DNA from 2 places in the Paenibacillus sp. LBL genome. Region 2 is predicted to be linked to the other one. Evidence: riboswitches for the same ligand, from Rfam matches in the RefSeq annotation. Region 2 holds a riboswitch; the other holds the start of a gene.

Region 1 (3,419 bases), 450 kb from region 2:
GCTAAAGCTCCCATTCTCGCATCTTCGTGAACAAGGCAAGCCGGTGCTTGCCCTTGCTTTTGGCGGCACCTTGCTCTCTTTTCTTCTTATTGCTCTTGCCATGTACGGGCTTATGGGATTACCTTTAGTCGTTGCATTTACCTTTGCGGCTTTAATGAGCGCCACAGATCCGATCAGTGTCATCTCCATCTTCAAGTCTTTAGGCGTACCGAAGAAAATCGTGACGATTATTGAAGGGGAATCGTTGTTTAATGACGGAATTGCCGTTGTGTTGTTTCAGATCTCCTCCGTTTATTTACTTACATATATGGAAATGGGCTGGGCGGGAGCAGGCAGCGGCCTATTACTCTTTCTCAAGTTCAGTGTCGGCGGTATCGCAGTTGGAGGCTTGCTTGGGTATCTATTCTCACAGCTCATTCGCTTCTATGACGATTATCCGTTGGAGATTGCGTTCTCAATGCTCCTCTTCTTCGGAAGTTTCTTTATCGCCGAGCATTTCCATGTATCCGGTGTGATTGCCGTCGTCGTGGGCGGCTTGATTTTCGGCAGTTACGGAGCGCGCATCGGGATGTCGGAGACGACCAAGATGAACATTAATTCGTTCTGGGACGTCATCACGTTGATTGCAAATTCATTGATATTCCTGATGATCGGTCTCGAAATCAAACATATTAACTTCGCAGACAAATGGGCGTTAATCGGTGCCGCCATTCTGATCGTTCTCATCGGTAGGACTGTGGCCGTCTACGCGAGCCTGTACTTCCTGAGACCCTTCCCTTCATCATGGAAAATGGTTTTGAATTGGGGAGGGTTAAAGGGCAGCTTATCCATCGCACTCGCCTTAAGTTTGCCTTCAACCTTCGCCGGCCGCGACGATATACTCGTGCTCACGTTTAGTGTTGTCCTTTTCTCACTTCTCGTGCAGGGGTTAACCATCAAACCATTGGTTAAGAAGTTTGGATTAGCTAACCCCGTGAAGGAAAAAGACGGTACGGATATGTAAGTAACCTTCGTGTAATCAAATAATAACTTGAAACGAGTATATACAAAACAAAGATTGAATTCTACCTCAACCCATGAATGACATTCATTGCCCATGGCAGACTGTTTACTTTTAGCTTATTTTAGCATAATATTTATTACAATAAATTTTATACGCATTACGCTTAATCCTCTATGAGGAACGGGGGAACCAACAAAAGCTGCTTAAGCTTTAGGGGTGAATTCTTTCTGATGAAGAAGGAACGGGAACTCTCAATCCCGAATCCGACAGCTAACCTCGTCAGCGTCTTGGGAGAGAACACTCTTCTACTTTGACTTGTCCAAAATTCGTACAGCCAAGGTCTGGAAGCAGATATATCTCTGCAACCAGGCCTTTTTAATTTAAGCTAATGTGGTAATTACCGTCTACTGAGGAATAAGAAAGGAATGATTTATCTGCTGAACAACGAAAAAATACTGGTATGCGTGTATTATGGTCCGAACGGCGAACGCCTCATCCGCCGAGGCGGTGAATTAGCCAATCTGCTTCAGTGTCCCCTGTTTGTGTTGAGCGTTATACCCTTACGGGAGAATGAGCTTGATCAGACACAAGAAAGGTATATGGCTGAGTGGCAAATGAAATGCGACGAATATGGGGCAACCTTTATCGTCAAACCAAACAAAGATCGCAAGGCTTCCGAAATCATAGCAGAAACTGCCAAGAACCTTCATACTACCCAACTCATCATCGGGCAGTCTGGACAAACACGATGGCAAGAAATTACGCGCGGGTCGTTTGTCAACGAACTCCTAAACCAGATTGGCGAAACGGATCTGCACATCGTGGCAGTTCAGAGGATGGATGAACAAATTACTGACACCCATGAACGAGGGATTCGAGTCGCCGTTTTCAAAGAGGGTCCTCATTATATAATCGGTAATAAGGAATCCGGGGGCAACCCTGTAGCCAGCGGACTATTTTTCAAAGAGTTGAATACCGATTTTGACACCGGTTTGCTAAAAATAAAAACAGATCAAGAAGTCCAATATCTAAAAATAAGTCACGGAAAAGTAATAGACTCGTCTTTATTCCAAAACAGAGAAATGTATGCCAAGGACGAAGATTAATAAGAAATGGGAGTGGAATTTGTGAGAAGACCCTCTATAAATTCAAACGATCGAAATACACAACATTCCGCTCCTGGCAAAATGGAGTTGTTCATCAACAAGCTTAAGAAAAAGATGAGCCCTCCTCAACTCATCATGCTTGTTTTTTTCACATTGATATTAATCGGAGCCGCATTGCTGGCGCTTCCCCACTCTTCCTCCACCGGAAGTTCAGTTGGTCTGCTGGATGCATTATTTACGGCCACGTCAGCAATATGCGTAAACGGACTCGTTGTCTTGGATACCGGCAGCGTGTTTTCAACTTTTGGACAAGTCATCATTATGATGTTGATCCAAATTGGCGGACTTGGCTTTATGACCTTTGGTGTCATGGTCGCCATTGTTTTGGGGAAAAGGATTGGCTTGAAACAACGGCTCATCATCCAGCAAACCACCTATTCAACTTCGGCACAAGGTTTGGTTAAATTGTCAATGTACATGGTACTTATCGCTTTCGCATTTGAAGCACTGGCAACGATTGTTCTAACACTTCGTTGGCAATCGGATTTTGGATGGGGGCAGGCGGCCTATTACGCCCTTTTCCATTCCGTTTCCGCATTCAACAATGCCGGTTTCGCCCTGTGGTCTGACAGCCTGACACCCTTCGTTGGCGATCCGATCGTCAATATTACGATTGTCCTGTTATTTATCATTGGAGGTCTCGGCTATATCGTCATTGTGGATGTATTCCAAAAACGTTCATGGAAAAAACTTTCGCTTCACTCCAAGGTTGTTCTGGTCGGGACAGGAACGCTGTCCCTGCTCGGTTTTCTATTTATATACTTTATGGAGAGCTGGAATCCGTCAACCTTTGGCCAATTGAGTGGGAGCGAACAAGTACTGGCTGCTTTTTTTCAAGGCATAACGCCACGAAGCTCGGGGTTTAATACGATTGATATCGGCAGTATGCTGGCAGCTTCTCAGTTCTTCATTATTATTCTGATGTTCATTGGTGCTGCTTCCGGAGGGACAGGCGGCGGTATTAAGATCAATACACTTGTTGTACTCATATTAGCTACGATCCAAACCTTTCGCGGGGGTGGTCAAATCCATGCCTTCAAGCGCAAAATAGCAGGCGAAACCGTTATGCGCGCACTGGCCGTTGTCATGAGTTCTCTGGTGGTTGTGCTGGGAGTTTCCCTATTGCTGACCATTTCAGAAGGAATGCTGGAAGAACATTTTTTGGAAGTGCTGTTTGAAGCGACATCCGCTTTCAGCACTACTGGATTGTCGATGGGATTGACAAGCGAATTATCTCCCGTGGGGAAATT
Region 2 (3,419 bases):
GTGCTATTTATTACATGGCACTAGGTCTGGTTAATGTCATTCACAGCTTCAACCCGGACCGCCTCGTAATTGGCGGAGGTGTCAGCAGAGCAGGAGAGCTGCTGTTCCCGCAGCTGCGGGAAATGACAGATAAACTGGTCATGCCGTCCTATTTAGGCACGTACGAGATCGTTCCGGCCGGTCTGCGGGATGATGTGGGTCTGGTTGGTGCCGCAGCCTTGTTCCGGTGATGACAAATTTAATGCTTGGGTAGTGGATAGAGCAGTGGATGGAATAAAGCTTAGATAGAGATCATTTGGCAGGGAAATAGAATTGGAATTAGACGGGTCTTATAGCCAGTAGTTATAAAAAAGCCGCCCATAGAAGGGCGGCTTTCATTATGTATCAGGGAAGCGGGAAACGGGGCGATCATTTTTTTGCTATTGGGGAGTCCGTCACATGTAATGAGTGATAAGTGTGAACCGTAAACCGTCATCCGTTTGTGCATAGGATTCGACTTTTTGGTTTTCTTATGGTTTGTTTGTATCCGACAAACAAGCGGTTGCCCGCACTTTCCCGCCCGCCGGCGGTAACCGCCGGCTCCAAACCCGCACGTGAGGAATACCTGTAGGCTTGGAGCCGGCGGCTGCCGTTACCCCATATACTTCGATGCGTCAAACGATATTATTGCGTTATGATTGGCATGTTCTATCAGTGACGAGAGTTTGGTTACCTCGCGTTCCTTCTTGCGCGCTGCCGCCTGATAAGCTTCAGGATCATACAGAGCGACGTTGAACAGCGTCGTGGCGTTGTCTCCGCTTCCCCGGCTGCTTTGACGCTCAAGCTTCTTGCGAGAGCCGAGGTGTGCAAGCTGTCCGATATCACCGCGAATGTGTTTCGCCAGCTCGATTGCTTCCATGATCGTTATGTCGGAACCATTCCAGGAGATCGTCTGCGTTGTGTTGGAGAGGGCCATCAGCAAATCCAGTTTTCTGAAATCCGCCGCCGCCGATTCAATCTCTTCCGTAATGACATCTACACTCCGCGCGGGATACTCAGCCGTTTCTCCTTTTTCAATGATCGTACTGCTGTTATTCAGACGCTCCGACGCCAGCTGGCTCATAAGACGATGAATTGCTGCCCGTACGGCTAAAGCTTCAGCCATTGTGATTTGACTCATTCGTAATGGATCACCTCTATGATTTCTTTTCTGATATAGTTAAACGCAGGATCCTGTAAAAAGTTGCTAAACGTTTTAAGAAAATGGAGTAAGAGGAATACGCTAGAGTTACATAATTGTCATGACTATGTGAGATTGTTAACAGAAATCAGGCTGCGAAATTCGATTATTCCGACAGCGGGTAACATAAAACGATAGATTCTTAGGATATTATTGACAGCATCCTTGCTTGTATACTATATTAAGAGAAGTTACAAAATGTTAATGAATTTTTGCCGAATTTCGTTTGTGAAAACGGGGGAACCGTCTTGGGTGAATTATTCTTGTACTAAAGAGAGTATAGGGAACCTTCAACCGAACCCTTAGCTAACTCCGTAGGCATCGAAGGAGAGAACATATTTTGAAGAAATTTGTCATCACATTGCTTGGGTCTGCAATTATTTTTTCTTCAGGTGCCGTAACAGCATTTGCTGATCAACAACCGAACTTTCAGCATCAAGTGAAACAATTGGTAGGAACTCCATATAAATGGGGCGGAACGACCACCAGTGGATTTGATTGCTCCGGATTTATACTGTACATGTTTAGAAATTTTGATATAGATCTTCCACGCACATCCCAAAGCCAGGCTAAAGCCGGGGTTTATGTGGATCGCGAAGACCTGCGGGTTGGAGATCTGGTGTTCTTCAATACAAGCGGCAGCGGAATTTCGCATGCAGGAGTTTACATTGGCGAAGGTCAATTTGCGCATGCTTCCAGCAGCAAGGGTGTAAGAATCAGCAAGCTTAGCGATTCTTATTATGAGCCGCGTTATGTAACGGCGCGTCGTGTACTGAGTCAAGAAAACTATGCGAAACTGGTAGGCAGTCCAAGCTAATTGAGAAACGCAGTTTTTCGGGAAGTATAATACATATTAAGAAAGCCTGACAAAGATCCATCTTTGTCAGGCTTTCTTTTATTGAGGGATGCTAGACCTGATCACTTTATTCCTTTACAACAGAAGCATTCACAGCGCCTTCCATCTGATTATTATAAGTCCGGAATAGTCCCAGACGCCAGAAGGCGGCTCCCTTTAGATCATAGCGCTTGGCGAGACCCAGCTTATCATCTACGGAAGACGGAGTTTCACTGCTTAAGCTGATGCCGAGCAGGAGCTTTTGTTTAGGAACACCCGCTTGGAGTGCAAGCTGAATCGCCTGATCTACAAGACTGTTAGGCTCGGGTACCTGCGATTTGGTGCCGACCGGGTTATACTGATAAGCCATAATGATGAGATCATCTGCTATGGAGGCAAGAGTCTTGTAATCATAGCCTTTATAGGCACTGTTCAATGGCGGCACGGCCAATGACAGGGAGATGTCCTTCGGTAAAGAAGCCTTCAGCTGTTTGACATAATCGTTAAGCAGCTTCTGCTGCTGCCCTGCATCCAATTTAAAGCCGAGCCCTTCAAAATCGAGAACAACTCCGCCGAAGCCGTTGTCCGTAACGGCTGTCGTTATGCCCTCAATCGATTTCTGCCGAAGGGTGCTGTCACTCAGAACCTTGGTCAGTTCACCATTACCATCCAAAGCATAAACCATAAGATGCGGTTTAATGTTCTGATCCGCTGCATCCGCCACAATGGATTGTGGCGTTACATCACCGGCAGATGCAGGCAAGCGGTACTCTTTACCCTCAAGCGTAAATTGACCTTCGCGGTCGATGCGGCTCCACCCGAAAGCGACTGAGTTCATGGAAGGTATTATATCGCGTTCCTGATAGGATTCTAGAGCATAGAAGGCTCTCAAATGCATCTCCCGCTGCGGAGATGTCAGGGAAACCGTACGCGTAGCCTGGTTCCAGCCCACGTCGACACCGAATTGGCTGCTGAACGAGCTGAGCGGAATCAGCACGCGCCCTTCCCGCTGTACTGGTGGTGCCGCGAGCGTAACTTTTTTCCCGTTCACGGTTGCAGTTTTACTGCCCACCTGCAGCAATACCTCCGTTGCTTGCCCCTTCAGGCTGCCGATCGCTTTCACCGTTTGCGTCTTGCTGTTCCAGGTGATCTCAATTCCGAGCGCTTCGCCAACGGTCCGGAATGGAACATAAGTGACACCGTTGTCTATCCTCGGAGCAGCATCAAATTTCAGTGGAACATCATCCAGCATGACCGCAATAACCGGTGCTGCGGCGGCATTACTGATATTCGTGGCAGTACCCAGCAAGGATAGGGCCAGAACGGTGGCGGCCGCTGTTTTTCCTACATGTTTATGTAACATAC

What was found. A riboswitch is a leader RNA that binds a small molecule or an ion and turns the genes downstream of it on or off. The one in region 2 is predicted to bind cyclic di-AMP.
Region 1: another riboswitch for cyclic di-AMP. It lies ahead of M2277_RS07790 (universal stress protein); the one in region 2 lies ahead of M2277_RS05885 (C40 family peptidase).

Annotation. Positions count from the first base shown of each region.
Region 1 covers NZ_JARXYU010000002.1:587,887-591,305, reverse strand. The annotation lists gene M2277_RS07795 (cation:proton antiporter) at 1-1,003, shown strand, start outside; cyclic di-AMP (ydaO/yuaA leader) riboswitch at 1,154-1,304, shown strand; gene M2277_RS07790 (universal stress protein) at 1,429-2,109, shown strand; gene M2277_RS07785 (TrkH family potassium uptake protein) at 2,191-3,419, shown strand, end outside.
Region 2 covers NZ_JARXYU010000002.1:139,219-142,637, forward strand. The annotation lists gene M2277_RS05875 (ROK family protein) at 1-230, shown strand, start outside; gene M2277_RS05880 (hypothetical protein) at 632-1,159, opposite strand; cyclic di-AMP (ydaO/yuaA leader) riboswitch at 1,423-1,556, shown strand; gene M2277_RS05885 (C40 family peptidase) at 1,560-2,036, shown strand; gene M2277_RS05890 (stalk domain-containing protein) at 2,143-3,417, opposite strand.